Regions from separate parts of the Citrobacter freundii complex sp. 2025EL-00176 genome, predicted to be linked through region 3. Evidence: predicted binding sites of a transcription regulator. Region 3 holds the regulator's gene; each other region holds the start of a gene.
The links. Region 3 encodes PhoB, which activates phosphate uptake and scavenging genes when phosphate is short. Its sites were predicted from a motif close to CTGTCATAAAACTGNCNNAT; they were not measured.
Positions count from the first base shown of each region.

Region 1: glpT (glycerol-3-phosphate transporter) is a predicted target of PhoB. The motif match lies at 1,094-1,113, and genes of this name have one in related genera.
Region 2: uvrB (excinuclease ABC subunit UvrB) is a predicted target of PhoB. The motif match lies at 1,224-1,243, and genes of this name have one in related genera.

Region 1 covers NZ_JBRYHT010000021.1:45,547-47,824, forward strand. Annotated here, with positions in the region: gene glpA (anaerobic glycerol-3-phosphate dehydrogenase subunit A) at 1-971, opposite strand, end outside; gene glpT (glycerol-3-phosphate transporter) at 1,242-2,278, shown strand, end outside.
Region 2 covers NZ_JBRYHT010000001.1:118,108-120,385, reverse strand. Annotated here, with positions in the region: gene uvrB (excinuclease ABC subunit UvrB) at 1-973, opposite strand, end outside; gene bioD (dethiobiotin synthase) at 1,591-2,278, opposite strand, start outside.
Region 3 covers NZ_JBRYHT010000012.1:22,900-25,177, forward strand. Annotated here, with positions in the region: gene sbcD (exonuclease subunit SbcD) at 1-623, opposite strand, end outside; gene phoB (phosphate response regulator transcription factor PhoB) at 813-1,502, shown strand; gene phoR (phosphate regulon sensor histidine kinase PhoR) at 1,553-2,278, shown strand, end outside.

The DNA of each region.
Region 1 (2,278 bases), on a different contig from region 3:
GGATCGTCGTCGCTGGCGACCAGCGGTCGCACGCCTGAGTAGGCGCGTAAAATGCGCGTTTTCGCCATAATGGGCGCCAGTTTCTCGCCCTCACGTAGCAGAATATCGACCTCTTCGGCGGTGACGCGGTTGCTGTCGATATCGTCGTAGTCAATGTGCTGCGAGGTGGTGCCGATGAGCGAAATGGTATCGCCAGGCACCAGAATATCGGCGTCAGAGGGTTTACGGCAGCGGTTAATGACATGCTGGTTTATGCGATGATCCATAATCAGCAGTGAACCTTTGGCCGGGAACATCCGGATACTCAGATCGGCATATTCGGCAATGCGCTGGCCCCAGATCCCGGCGGCGTTTACCACCACCGGCGCATGCAGGGACTGCATCTCACCCGTCAGATGATTGCGCACGTTAACGCCGCAAACCGTTGTCCCTTCACGAATCAGTCCCGTCACTTCATGCGCCGTTAAGATAACCGCGCCATGCTCACGCGCATCCAGCATGTTGGCGGCGGTTAAGCGGAAAGGATCGACCGTACCGTCCGGCACTTTGACTGCGCCAATCAACTGTGGGTTGACGGCGGGTTCGATAATGCGCGCCTGCTTAGGGTCAATCGCTTCTGCGCGAATACCGGCCTCTTCACAGGCGCGAATAAAGGTAGCCTGGAAGGAGAGCTCATCCTCCGGCAGGGTAATAAACAGACCGTCCGTCGGCTCAACGCAATGACGGGCGATACGTTTCAGAATCTGGTTTTCGCTGATGCACTCACGGGCAGATTCAGCGTCGGTGACGGCGTAGCGTGCACCGCTGTGCAGCAGGCCATGGTTACGTCCGGTCGCGCCCGTGGCGATATCGTGGCGTTCCACTAAGATGACGCGCAACCCGCGCAGCGCACAGTCGCGTGCGATCCCTGCACCTGTTGCTCCTCCACCAATGATAATCACGTCACTTGTTTGCGAGTCGCGAGTTTTCATTGTTTTTCCTCACAGTTCGTTTTTTATCATTTAGCCACATAAAAAACATGGATTGTTTGATTTCGCGCATAATCGCTCATTATTCGAAAATGAAACGTGATTCCGTGCGCCTTTATGAACATTTGTCATAAATCTGTAACAATATGTGCTGCGTTTCACATTTTTGTTATGTATCTTTCCTTAACATCGCGGCCACACTGGGAGCGGTAGGGTAGTAATGACGAACTGCAGTGTTTACTTCGAATGAAAGACGGCCACGGAGGCTACACTATGTTGAGTATTTTTAAACCAGCGCCACATAAGGCGCGTTTGCCTGCTACGGAGATCGACCCGACATATCGTCGATTGCGTTGGCAGATTTTCCTGGGGATTTTCTTTGGTTATGCCGCGTACTATCTGGTACGTAAGAACTTCGCCCTGGCGATGCCATATCTGGTTGAGCAGGGTTTCTCTCGTGGCGATCTGGGTTTTGCCTTATCTGGTATCTCCATCGCTTACGGATTTTCGAAATTCATCATGGGGTCCGTTTCGGATCGCTCGAATCCGCGCGTTTTCCTGCCAGCAGGTTTGATTCTGGCTGCTGCAGTGATGTTGTTTATGGGCTTTGTGCCGTGGGCGACATCGAGCATTGCGGTAATGTTTGTGCTGCTGTTCCTCTGCGGATGGTTCCAGGGGATGGGGTGGCCGCCGTGTGGCCGTACCATGGTGCACTGGTGGTCGCAGAAAGAACGTGGCGGCATTGTTTCCGTCTGGAACTGTGCGCACAACGTGGGCGGCGGTCTGCCTCCTCTGCTGTTCCTGCTCGGTATGGCCTGGTTCAATGACTGGAAAGCGGCGCTGTATATGCCTGCTTTCGGTGCGATCGTTGTCGCGCTGTTTGCCTTTGCTCTGATGCGTGATACGCCGCAATCCTGTGGTCTACCGCCTATTGAAGAGTATAAGAACGACTACCCGGACGATTACAACGAGAAAGCGGAAGAAGAGCTGACTGCGAAGCAGATCTTCATGCAGTACGTACTGCCAAACAAACTGTTGTGGTACATCGCTATCGCCAACGTGTTTGTTTATCTGCTGCGCTACGGCATCCTGGACTGGTCACCGACCTACCTGAAAGAAGTGAAGCATTTCGCACTCGATAAATCATCCTGGGCCTACTTCCTGTATGAATACGCGGGTATTCCGGGCACGCTGCTGTGTGGTTGGATGTCGGATAAAGTCTTCCGCGGCAACCGTGGTGCGACCGGCGTGTTCTTTATGACGCTGGTGACTATCGCGACCATCGTTTACTGGATGAACCCGGCAGGGAA
Region 2 (2,278 bases), on a different contig from region 3:
GCGTCGGCGGCGGCTCGCCTGGTCCGCGTCCGGAAAGATAGCGGGAATAGTTTTCAATCCCCGAGCAATAACCCAGCTCGTTCATCATTTCCAGATCGAACTGTGTACGCTGGCTTAAGCGCTGCTCTTCCAGCAACTTGTTATTCGCCAGCAGATTTTTACGGCGGTCTGCCAGCTCGACTTTAATTTCTTCCATCGCCTGTACGATACGTTCGCGCGGCGTGACGTAGTGCGTTTTCGGGTAGATGGTATAGCGGGAAATAGTCGATTCAACCTGCCCGGTAAGCGGGTCAAACAGCGACAAACGTTCGACTTCTTCATCGAACAGTTCCACGCGCAGCGCAATGTCGTCAGATTCAGCCGGAAAAATGTCGATAACTTCACCGCGTACGCGGAAGGTCCCGCGCTGGAATGCCTGATCGTTACGAGTATATTGCAGCTCCGCCAGACGACGCAGGATCGCCCGCTGGTCGATAATCATCCCCACCGTCAAATGCAGCATCATTTTCAGGTACAGGTCCGGGTCGCCCAAACCATAAATGGCAGAAACCGACGCCACCACGACGACATCCCGACGTTCCAGCAGCGCTTTGGTCGCCGACAGACGCATCTGCTCAATGTGTTCGTTAACCGAAGCATCCTTCTCGATGAAGGTATCAGAACTCGGTACGTAAGCTTCCGGCTGATAATAGTCGTAGTAGGAAACAAAATATTCCACCGCGTTTTCCGGGAAGAACTCTTTCATCTCGCCATACAGCTGCGCGGCAAGCGTCTTGTTAGGAGCCAGCACCATGGTAGGACGCTGTAGGTCCGCAATTACATTCGCGATGGTGAATGTTTTCCCCGATCCCGTCACCCCCAGCAGCGTCTGATGCGCCAGACCGTCCTCCAGACCTTCTTCCAGGCGACGTATCGCCTCAGGCTGATCGCCAGAGGGTTTAAAAGCGGAATTTAGTTTGAACGGTTTACTCATGAGCAGCTACCTGAAGCAATGGGCGGGCAGGTGTGTAATTTTACTCGCAGTCGTATATTTTGCCAGTAAAATATACTGGATGAAAAAACAGTAACGCGCCAGAATATTTCTGTTACCCCCGTCAAATGGCCGTGACGGCAGGCCAAAATTTGCCCCCGGACAAGATAAAACACCAGCAAAAACGTGTTATCCCCAAACCAATGCCTTTTTTAACATTTGTCAAGCCAGCCGATGAAAGTTTTATGGCAACACATGACACTTCTGCGACAGCCATTGCTTTTATCTAACCATCTGTAATTTAATAATTATTATCTCAAGACGTCTTTCGCATCAATTTAGTCGCAAGCCGCGTCTTCTCTCGCTTACATTGTGTTTTCTAACCCTAATGCACAAGGTTATCCACAGGAATAGTGGATAACTGCCTCCAGCCCGTGTGGACTGTAGCCTGGCAAAAACGCCCTGATTCTCTTTTCCGGGGGGATAAAAAAAAATTATCGCTATTTTTTGATATTTATCAGCTAACGAGGCGGTCAGGGAGAGCCGAGATCTTGCTCGCATTTTCACCATTTTCTGGTCCGCGTACCGCAATAGCGACCAGCGCTATTTCCCGCCTCGATTCAATCGGCAGATGCCGTCAAAGATAAAATGCTGAGATCGAGATAACGTCCTGTCAGTGCCCGCTCAGGCTCTTCTGCCAGCCAGGGAATTTCCCCTAGCATAGGAGCCGGAATCACGCACTTCAGCGTCGCCATGTATTCAGCATGACGTTTGCCAGGCGGCGTCACATCATTGGCTACCCATCCGGCTAGCGTCAGTCCGGCCTGCTGCACCGCCTGGGCGGTCAGAATGGCGTGATTGATGCAGCCGAGCTTAACGCCAACCACCAGAATCACCGGCAACTGTTCTGTTTTGACCCAGTCGGAAAAACTCAGCGTTGGCGAAAGCGGCGTAAACCATCCCCCTGCCCCCTCCACCAGTACCCAGTCAGCTTGCGCTTCAAGCGTGCGTAAACCCGCAGACATCACGGAGGCCAGAATGGGGCGACCTTCGTCGGCGCTGATGATATGCGGCGAGGTGGGTTCGGCGAAGGTGTAGGGATTAATCGCCGCATAGCCCACCGTCACAACGCTATTGCGCTGTAATGCCAACGCATCGCTGTTTCGCAGGCCATCAGCCGTCATTTCGCTGCCCGACGCTACCGGCTTATAGCCAACGGCGCGCAACCCCAATTGACCCGCCGCCTGGAGCAGCGCACAGCTGGCGATAGTTTTACCGACTTCGGTGTCCGTCCCGGTGACAAAATAC
Region 3 (2,278 bases):
GGAAAGGCGTCCAGCGTACCGATATAAATGTCACGTACGGCGTCACTTTTGCTGGCGCCAACGGTGGTCAGATGCCCGGTCGCAATGATGGGCAGATTTTGGGCGCCGCGCAGCGTACAGGCGTCCTGATATTGCTGATGGTAATAGTCGGTAATAGCCGACAGCAAATGCTGCTGTTTCTCTTGTCCGGTCAGTCCGGCCTGGCTGGTAATGATGTCGCGCGGTCGTAAAAAAGGAACCGGACACAGGATCGCACCCGGCGTGCCGTCGCGTTGAGACAATACCTGCGGCGTATGGCCTGCGCTGGCGATCACCGTGGTGTTGAGAAACGCCAGAATATCGCGGGATTCGTTGAGCGTGGCGACGGAGTCGTGGTTACCTGCCAGCACCACCAGATGACAGCCGGTTTGCTGCAGATTAACGACGAAACGGTTATACAGCTCACGGGCATAGCTTGGCGGCGAGCCGGTATCGAAAATATCGCCTGCCACAATAATGGCATCCACCTGCTGGGATTGTGCCGTTTCCAGCAGCCAGTCGAGAAAGGCCTGGTGTTCAGCGGCGCGGCTCTTGCTGTAGAAATTTTGGCCCAGATGCCAGTCAGACGTATGAAGGATGCGCATAAGAGTTCCATGACGATAAAACAGTGGCGGGATTATAACCCTGCAAGGACGGTAATATCTTGTTTAAGGGCTGTCATAATTCACAGGGCTGCGTTAAACCTGGACTATCTTTTCATAAATCTGTCATAAAACTGACGCATAATGGCACCGTATTGATGGCAAACGATTTAATTATAAACAGGGCAAATCATGGCGAGACGTATTCTGGTCGTAGAAGATGAAGCTCCAATTCGTGAAATGGTCTGCTTCGTGCTCGAGCAAAACGGTTTTCAACCCGTAGAAGCCGAAGACTATGACAGTGCTGTGAACCAACTCAATGAACCCTGGCCGGATCTCGTCCTGCTTGACTGGATGCTACCCGGCGGCTCGGGCCTACAGTTTATTAAACATCTCAAGCGCGAAGCGATGACGCGGGATATTCCCGTAATGATGCTGACGGCGAGGGGAGAAGAGGAAGATCGCGTCCGGGGTCTGGAAACCGGCGCGGATGATTATATTACCAAGCCGTTTTCTCCCAAGGAGCTGGTGGCGCGTATTAAAGCGGTTCTGCGTCGTATTTCCCCCATGGCGGTGGAAGAGGTTATTGAGATGCAGGGGCTGAGCCTTGATCCAACCTCGCATCGCGTGATGACCGGCGAGGATCCGCTGGATATGGGGCCGACAGAATTCAAACTGTTGCACTTCTTTATGACCCATCCGGAACGCGTCTATAGCCGTGAGCAATTACTCAATCATGTCTGGGGTACCAACGTGTACGTGGAAGACCGGACAGTGGATGTGCATATCCGCCGCTTGCGTAAAGCGCTGGAGCACAGTGGACACGATCGTATGGTGCAGACAGTTCGTGGGACGGGATATCGTTTTTCGACCCGCTTCTGACTGACATGAATATGGGCCTGAGGGATTAGGCTGTTAATGGAGTAAGACGTTTGCTAGAACGATTGTCATGGAAAAGGCTGGTACTGGAGCTGATCCTCTGCTGCATACCGGCGTTTATCCTTAGTGCTTTTTTTGGTTACCTGCCCTGGTTTTTGCTGGCGTCGGTAACCGGCCTGCTTGTCTGGCATTTCTGGAATTTATTACGCTTGTCCTGGTGGTTATGGGTCGACAGAAGTATGACGCCGCCGCCGGGGCGTGGAAGTTGGGAGCCGTTGCTGTACGGGCTGCATCAAATGCAGCTGCGTAACAAAAAGCGCCGTCGGGAACTGGGTAATCTGATTAAACGTTTTCGCAGTGGAGCGGAATCGCTACCCGACGCGGTGGTGTTGACGACTGAAGAGGGCGGCATTTTCTGGTGCAACGGTCTGGCCCAGCAGGTTCTGGGACTGCGCTGGCCGGACGATAGCGGGCAAAATATTCTTAACCTGCTGCGCTACCCGGAGTTCACGCAATATCTGAAAACGCGTGATTTTAGTCGGCCAATCAATCTGGTGCTCAATACCGGACGGCATCTGGAAATTCGCGTGATGCCCTATACCGACAAGCAATTGCTGATGGTTGCGCGCGATGTAACCCAGATGCACCAACTGGAAGGTTCGCGGCGTAACTTTTTTGCCAACGCCAGCCATGAGTTGCGTACGCCGCTGACGGTGCTACAAGGTTATCTGGAAATGATGCAGGAGCATCCGCTGGAAGGAACGACGCGTGAAAAAGCG